DNA from 2 places in the Caloramator mitchellensis genome. Region 2 is predicted to be linked to the other one. Evidence: riboswitches for the same ligand, from Rfam matches in the RefSeq annotation. Region 2 holds a riboswitch; the other holds the start of a gene.
The links. A riboswitch is a leader RNA that binds a small molecule or an ion and turns the genes downstream of it on or off. The one in region 2 is predicted to bind thiamine pyrophosphate.
Positions count from the first base shown of each region.

Region 1 (4,439 bases), on a different contig from region 2:
TGCATACGTTATAGGTTCTGTTGCAGTTTCACTTGTCGCATCACCTGAAGTTCTTGAACAAGAAAACCTTAAGAATGCAGGTTATGTAGTTTACAAGATACTTGCTGAAAACTGGGGAATCAATGGAAAGATAGTTGTTCAAATATACGCATTAATTTTCACAATTACTTCAATTGCAGCATATATAGTTTGGATTGAATCACCAATCAGAGCTATGTTTGCTGAAGTTCCAGAAGGAACATTCCCGAAATTCTTAACTGAAAAATCAGAGGATGGAACATTAAAGAAGGCTCTATGGGCACAATGTGCGCTTGTTGTAGTTATGATTGCTGTTCCACTTTTAGGACTTAACTCAATAGATGCATTCTTTAAACTATTAGCTGACCTATCAGCTCTATCACTTGTAATTCCATATGTTGTATTGATTGGAGCATATATAGTGTTCAAGCTAAGAGGAACAAAGGCTCCATTCACATTCTTTAAATCAAACGCAGGTGCAATGACATTTGCTTGGATCGCAATGGTTCTTTCAATTGCAGGTTTCTTTGGAGCAGGACTTGACTATGTTTTAGGTTCAGAAACTACAAAGGACGCTGTTGTATCAATAGTTAAAACCTACGGCGGCCCAATAATACTAATTCTTCTTGGCTATGTTTTAACCTACTTCACAAAGCTTGCCAACAAGAAGTCTGGTGACATTCACTTGAATTCTTGACTTCTTGATTTGTTTGGCAATTCGGACAAGCGATATAAAAATAAAGACCTCCCGTAAAACGGGTGGTCTTTTTTTATTACTAAAAATTCATATTGTTCTAATCTTATTCACCATGCCTTTAAACTGAGGAATTAGTGATATCAATATACACAATAATAGGTCTGGTCCTAGGTAGGATACATTATAAACTATTGAATACCAGAAAGGATTCATCCCCTCTGGAGCATAGCTTGCAAAGAAAATTGCCCCTGATAATATATGGAATATCATTCTTCCAACTCCACCTATCATAATCGCAACTGTAAAATTCCTTCTATATAATCCCGCAAGTCCAAGTGCAGCAAAAGCAAATGGGTAGTCTACAAGAACCTGTGCCCAATGGACAATATATGGTTCCTGTATAAATTGTAAGAGCCCATAAACAGCCCCTGCTAAAAGTCCTTCTCTTACTCCAAACAAATATGCGAATAACATTATTGGAATCATGCTACCAAGCGTAACTGTTCCCCCCTGTGGCATCTGAAGGAACTTAACAAATGACAATACGAATGACATCGCAATCAAAAGGCTTGCAAATGTTAATTTTCTTGTAGTCATCTTTTCATTTGATTTTGAAAATTTCAGTAGGGCAAGCCCTACAAGAACAAGTGCTACCACCAGCACCCATGAGATTAGAGTGATTTTTGAGATGCTCTCAAACACGTTTAAAAATTGCATAAAAAAACCTCCTTTTGAGCCGTCGCAAAAAGGAGAGTAGGAGCACTACTTTCGCTTCCCTTCGCTGGTATTACCCAGTTCAGGTTCCAAGGGTCGAAGGATGTCCTTCCTCTCAGCATAAAGCTCCCCTAGCGAACGGCATTTTATTTTTTCACTTCATTTAAAGTATAACATTAATTCTCCTATTTGGCAATTCATAAGTGACATTCACTTGATTTCTTGACTTCTTGAATTGAATGACAATTTGGACAAGGGCTTTTATTATATACTTTTTTACTGCAATTTCTAAATAGGTCCATGAATAATTTAAACAGCCCTTACATAAAACTTAATAACCATGATTTCTCGACTTTTCAATAGTCCATATTTATGCTCAGGACAAGTAGATCTAAGCGGACAACAAGGGTATAGTCTTGTAAAGATATGCCTATTGAATACAAAGAAAAGTTTGGTGTTACTTTATGAATGAGCCAAGCCTAAGAAATCATCCATGAGCCTTATTAGAAATACATATAAGATAATCGCAACAACCCTTAAAAAAGAGAGCTGCTAAAATTTTACTTATACTATCAGATAATGAAAGAAAATCAAAGTAATTTAAAGATTTTAGACTTAATTCCGACTATTTTGCTCAACATTGATTTTGAATATATGCCCAAAATGTATTATTATAATATTGAGAATGTTATGCAATTAAATAAATGAGGAGATGAAAAAATGTCAAACCTACTGAAAATCAATAATCTACATGTTAATGTTGACGATAAAGAAATTTTAAAAGGGCTGAATTTAGAGATAAATAAAGGTGAAATACATGTGTTGATGGGGCCTAATGGAGCTGGCAAATCTACTCTATCCTATGCTCTTATGGGCCATCCAAGATATAAAGTAACAGATGGAGAGATGATATTTGAAGGAGAAGTTATAAATGAACTTAGAGCCGATGAAAGAGCAAAAAGAGGAATATTCTTATCCTTTCAACACCCTGAAGAAGTTCAGGGAATTACAGTTGAAAACTTTTTAAAGGCCGCAAAGTCTTCACAGACAGGCCAACTCGTAAAGGTTATAGAATTTAAAAGGGAATTATTAAATAAAATGAGTAAGCTGGAAATGAGCCCTGAATATGCAAAGCGATACTTAAATTTCGGCTTTTCAGGTGGGGAAAAGAAGAAAAATGAAATACTTCAGATGGCAATCTTAAATCCAAAACTTATTATTCTCGATGAAACAGATTCTGGGCTTGACGTTGATGCCATTAGAATAGTTTCAAAGGGTGTAAATGAATTTAAGTCAAAAGATGCTTCAATACTTATAATTACCCATCATATCAAAATACTTGATTACTTAAAACCAGATTTTGTTCATGTTCTTGTTGATGGAAGGATTGTTACTACAGGCGACTTTAAACTTGCCGTAGAAATTCAAGAAAAGGGATATGATGCAGTAAAGGCATTAGCTAATTAGGTGGTGTTGGTATGGGAAAAAAGAAAACGATTATAAACGAATTAGAGCGCGGAATATATGATATTAAAAACGAATTAAGGTATAAATATAAGGCAAAGAGCGGTTTAACTAAAGAAATTGTTGAGGAGATATCCTATCAAAAAAATGAACCCAAGTGGATGAGGGATTTCAGACTAAAATCTCTTGAAATATACAATAAAATATCTGTTCCCACCTGGGGCCCTGATATTAGCGAAGTAAACCTTGATAACATAGTAACATATATTAAGCCTGATGTTGACCTAAAAACTAGTTGGGATGAAGTCCCTAAGGATATTAAGAAAACATTTGACCTTCTTGGAATACCTCAGGCAGAAAAAGAGGCTTTAGCTGGAGTCGGTGCACAATTTGACTCAGAAGTAGTTTATCACAACATAAAGGAAGAACTCGTAAACTTAGGCGTTATTTACACCGATATGGAAACTGCAGTTAGGGAATATGAGGATATAGTCAAAAAATATTTTATGAAGCTTGTTCCTCCAAACGACCATAAGTTTGCAGCACTTCATGGTGCCGTATGGTCCGGAGGCTCATTTGTTTATGTTCCTAAGGGAATAAACGTTGAAATACCTCTTCAATCCTATTTCAGATTAAACGCTCCTGGAGCCGGTCAGTTTGAGCATACTCTTATTATAGTTGAAGAAGGTGCAAAGCTTCATTTTATCGAAGGCTGCTCTGCTCCTAAATACTCTGTTATCAACCTTCACGCAGGATGCGTTGAGCTTTTCGTAAAAGAAGGGGCAACATTAAGGTATTCAACAATCGAAAACTGGTCAAAGAATATGTATAACCTTAATACAAAAAGAGCAATAGTTGAAAAAAATGGGACCATCGAATGGGTATCAGGCTCCTTTGGTTCAAAGGTTTCGATGCTCTATCCCATGAGCATATTAAAGGGAGAAGGCGCAAAGGCCGAATTTACTGGAATAACTTTTGCAGGTAACGGACAGCATCTTGACACTGGTGCAAAAATAGTTCACGCTGCACCATATACTTCCTCTAATATTAACTCAAAATCAATCTCAAAGGACGGAGGAGTTGCACTTTACAGGGGAGTTGTAAAAATAAGCAAGGATGCTCATCATTCAAAATCAACCATATCCTGTGAGAGCCTGATGCTTGATGATAAATCAAAATCCGACACAATCCCAGTTATAAAGGTTGAAAACGATGAGGTTGATTTAGGCCACGAAGCAAAGATTGGAAGAATCAGCGATGACGTAATATTTTACCTGATGAGCAGGGGGATTTCTGAAAAGGAAGCAAAAGCCATGATAGTTAGGGGTTTTGTTGAGCCAATATCAAAGGAATTGCCTCTTGAATATGCAGTTGAGATGAACAATCTTATTAATATAGAACTTGAAGGAACCATAGGTTAGGAGTGAGGCTATGAAATTAAATGAATTGCCAGTTAAAACTTATAGATGGCTTAATGTAAACGAATACATTTTTGAAGATGTTTTAGAATATAAAAAATTTAAAGGAAGGATTGAAATAACATCAG
Region 1 covers NZ_LKHP01000011.1:39,980-44,418, forward strand. Annotated here, with positions in the region: gene ABG79_RS09200 (amino acid permease) at 1-715, shown strand, start outside; gene thiT (energy-coupled thiamine transporter ThiT) at 803-1,432, opposite strand; TPP riboswitch at 1,472-1,572, opposite strand; gene sufC (Fe-S cluster assembly ATPase SufC) at 2,150-2,896, shown strand; gene sufB (Fe-S cluster assembly protein SufB) at 2,908-4,314, shown strand; gene sufD (Fe-S cluster assembly protein SufD) at 4,325-4,439, shown strand, end outside.
Region 1: linked by a shared signal. The riboswitch ahead of thiT (energy-coupled thiamine transporter ThiT) and the one ahead of thiD (bifunctional hydroxymethylpyrimidine kinase/phosphomethylpyrimidine kinase) in region 2 are both predicted to bind thiamine pyrophosphate.

Region 2 (4,439 bases):
ATAGACTACCCCTCCTATTTTCTTAAGTATTATCGAAACAAATGAAGTTAGTATCATAACTGGGACTGTAACTCCCAAAGCAGTCCCTTTATCCTTTATCATCATGTAAAATACAAAGCCTAAAATAAAGCTTATAAATGAGATTATATAATCTTTATTTTTATTTTGTATCTTAAGTATAAAATAATCGCTTATTAAAACTGCAAAAAGTGGTGAGAAAATTGCCCCAATTAAATATAAGAAGCTTTCATATTGCTCCATTTTGAAAAACATTGCAAATAATATACTTACTATTACCACAAGTATCGTAGTTTTTCTCCTATTAAATAATTTAATATTTAAAACAGATATAGTCGCTGAATAAACATCAAGGAAGGTTGTTGTTACAGTTGATAATACAACTATCAAAAGTGCTACAACACCAAAGTTTCCTTTTATAAGGACACTTATAATGTCTATTTCATTAAATTTTATTGCACAAATAAGCCCAACTATATACATAAAGCTGCTTCCAATAAAATATCCTGCAAAACTTCCTAAGAAGGATGACTTCTTATCCTTTGCAAATTTAGTATAATCAGAAATAAGAGGAAGCCATGAGATTGGCATTACTGCACTTAATTCAATTGCTGCACCAAAACTCATTCCATCGCTGTTTACACTTAAAACACCATCCTTTCTTATTAAAGCGAATATCATTAAAACAGAAAGAATTATAAGCGAAATAACTGATATATTGTTTATATATTCATACTTTCCAACACCATACTCTGCCCATATGTAAACTAGGATGCCTACAAGCACTACCCACAAATTAAAGTTTTCAAATCCAAAGATACTCCTACTTATCTGGTTTAATCCATTTGATGCAGTAATAAGCATAATTGCTGTCCATCCGACAAGCTGAATAAGGTTTAAAAATGAAAATATATATCTACCATATTGTCCAAACGATATTCCTATTGTCTCCATAGCAGTCATGTCCTTTTCTTGTCCAATTATCCCTGTAATGCCTAAAATCGAGCATCCAATCAAATGTCCGATGAGAACTGCAAGAATTCCCTTTTTCATTCCTAATGGTCCTAAATAAGCCCCGGCCATTATTTCTGCGACGGATACTGCAGCACCAAACCACAGAAAGAAAAAATAGAAATAATTCTTATTTTTCATTTTGTTTTCCTCCTCTAAAAGCATATAAATGGTCAACAGGCCCTACTCCATGCCCAATGCTAAACGAATTTTCAATTGCCCTTTGAATATACTCTTTGCTGTTTTTTATTGCATCAGGGACTGGATATCCTAAGGCTAAATTTGATGCAATTGCAGAAGATAAAGTGCAGCCTGTTCCATGGGTATTTATAGTGTTTATCCTTTGTCCTTTAAAGTAGTAAAACTCTTTCCCATCAAAAAGAACATCTATTGCGTCATCATCAAGATGACCTCCCTTTACAAGAACGTTTTTTGCACCTAATTTATGTATCCTTTGACAAGCTTCCTTCATTTCATTTATATTTTTTATTTCCATATCAGCAAGTAAACTTGCTTCATGAATATTAGGGGTTATTATTGTGCAAACAGGGATTAAATCTTGAATTAATGTCTCTATTGCTTCATACTTTAAAAGCTTAAAACCACTTTTTGAAATCATAACAGGGTCAAGAACTACATTTATGGCTCCATATTTTTTTAAACTTTGTGATACTGTCTTAATAATTTCACTGCTCGATAGCATTCCAATCTTTACAGCGTCAACTTTAATATCTTCAAAAACAACTTTGATTTGTAGCTCTATAAAGTCCCTTGGCATGTCTAATGCTCCAAATACGCCCTGAGTGTTTTGGGCAGTAACAGAAGTTACAACGCTCATCCCATAAACAAGATGAGCTGAAAAAGTTTTTAAATCAGCCTGAATCCCTGCACCGCCACAGCTGTCTGAACCAGCAATTGTCAATACCTTTTTCATTATTACACCTCCAAAAAGTTAAACCACCCAGATAGGGTGGTTCATCAAAAAAAGCCATTCCTGTGGGAATGGCTAAATTTCTCCCCACATCCCTACGCTGGCATTACCCAGATCAGGTTAAAGGGTCTAAGGTTAATTGGACCTTACTCTCAGATGGCCTTTTCCATCTCCCCTTGTGGTTTATTATTCGATTGTTTCTATTTTGATTATAATTCAATTCTCATTTGACTGCAATAAAAAATTCACTTAATTATATTTTGATATCCTTCTTTGTATATATAATTCTTCTAATTTATACAATATTATCTTAGACCATATAAAATACACGGTAGTTTTTTAGTGTAAAACTCTATATTAACTTATCATATTTATAACATTGTTCAGAAGCTCATCATATGGGTTAATTATTTCATTATTATTTTGCCTATACTCATCATATTTAATAAAATACTCTATTGTCTTCTCAACGTATATGTCCGGCTGAGTGTGATATTCCTCATTTGAAGTTCCATCTGGATTTAATCCCATCTCTATAGGGAATCTAATTATAAGACCGCTATTAGGTAAAGCTAAAAGTCCAGGATCCATCCCTATGCCATCGCCTCCAGTTGTAGTTCCAACAAGGGTTGCAAATCCCGTTGCCTTACAAAATGCAGCAAAAGCTTCAGCTGATGAATATACATAATCATCAACAAGTAAATATATTTTCCCATTGAATCCTACAGATTTTCCAGGCCTAATTTCTGTTGTCGAATCAATAAAACCCGAAAAAAGTCTCATTGTTTCTTCTGGATAATTTAAACCTTTTGGTAGTTTTTCAATAGGCTTTGTAAAAATACCCCTTGTCTTCAAAAATGGTTTCATCTCATCTCCATTTCTAAATAAAGCATAAAATTGTGCTGATATTTTTTTCTCAATTAGTGGAGGAACAATATTTTTTCTATAATAATCTTCACTGCCTCCTCCATTGCCACGAATATCAATAATAAGGTATGGATAATCCTTTATGCTTTTTAAAAATGAATATATCCCTTCTCTATCCTTATCAACATAATCATATGAGAACGACCAAATTTTTAAATAGGCTAATTTATCCTTTTCTATTATTTTAGTTTCGTATACTTTCTCTAAATTTGCACTATATCTTGTATCCCAATTAAAATCAAGAGCATATAATTCCTTTGTTAATATCTTTCCATCCATTGTCTTAAGCTCAAGTTTAAGAGGTTTATCTTCTTTACTATAAAGAACTAAATCTTTAACCATCAATTTTTTTCTTTTAAAATCATAAGTTAAATAAAGCCTATTCATATTAGAAAGAATATAATCATCAACTGAAATATCATTAACTCTATTAAGGATTGAATACTTGGGAATATCATGTTTTTTAAAGCTGTCTTCATCTCCCAAATTTCTATAAGCTATATACTTTCCTTCTACATATTTAAACGAAATTGGAATTACTTTTTTCGAATTTTTAATTATCTTATTCCACTCGGAATATTTTCCCTCCACGTTTTTATTAGTCAAAATTTGTCTCCATGCAGTATTATACAATCCCTTATAAGCATCTTTATAGTAATTATAGGCAGAGGGCTCCAATATATTAGTATGAGCATTTTGCAAAAGGCATAATATTTCCTCAACAGCATTATAAAATTCAATATTGTTCTTGGACTTTAAAACCATCTTATCAAAATCCTCTTTATGTTTAAGCCAGTCATATCCTGTCTTTCTTTTTGAAACTTCTAAATAAGGATAATTATTTTTTATTGCATTATACAAATAATCAAGATCTTCTAATTTTTCTTTAGAAGATAATTCTTTTAAATCAGAACTTGATACTTTTAATTTAACAGTAGTTATGTTCTTATATAATAACAATTGAAAAAACACGAACAGTGTAACAGCCACTGCAATTAAATAGACAATCCTCACTTTCTTCCTTCTCAATCCCATCACCCCTAAACAATTAAATACTTTGGAGATATATATTGGTATTTAATGATAACCTTAAAAAACTAAATATAAGATATATTTTTTCTATATTTTACCACAAAAAAAATTATCGTTGCACTAAAAATTTGTTTACAAACATTTTCAGGTAAAAATTTAGATAAAATTGAAACATAATTCAATTTAAATTCAACTTATAGAATTAAACACTTGACATGAGGGCGGATATTTAATTAAAATGATATTGATAATTATTTTCATTATCTGGAGGATAAATTATGTCTGCATTAATAATAGGTGGAGATAAAGTGCAAACTATTATAAAAGGACTAAGAAATAAAGGTTTTAATGAAATAAAGCATATAAGCGGAAGAAAACCATGTGAAAAAGTAATTACTTCTCTTTTAAAGCTTGATAAATATGATATTATTTTGGTCTTAACAGATTATGTAAATCATTGCTTATGCACAAACTTAAAAAACAAAACTTGTAAATGTAAAAATTGCAATGTAATTTATTG
Region 2 covers NZ_LKHP01000002.1:110,398-114,836, forward strand. Annotated here, with positions in the region: gene cytX (putative hydroxymethylpyrimidine transporter CytX) at 1-1,170, opposite strand, end outside; gene thiM (hydroxyethylthiazole kinase) at 1-2, opposite strand, end outside; gene thiD (bifunctional hydroxymethylpyrimidine kinase/phosphomethylpyrimidine kinase) at 1,160-1,963, opposite strand; TPP riboswitch at 2,036-2,147, opposite strand; gene ABG79_RS02150 (S41 family peptidase) at 2,318-3,916, opposite strand; gene ABG79_RS02155 (DUF2325 domain-containing protein) at 4,198-4,439, shown strand, end outside.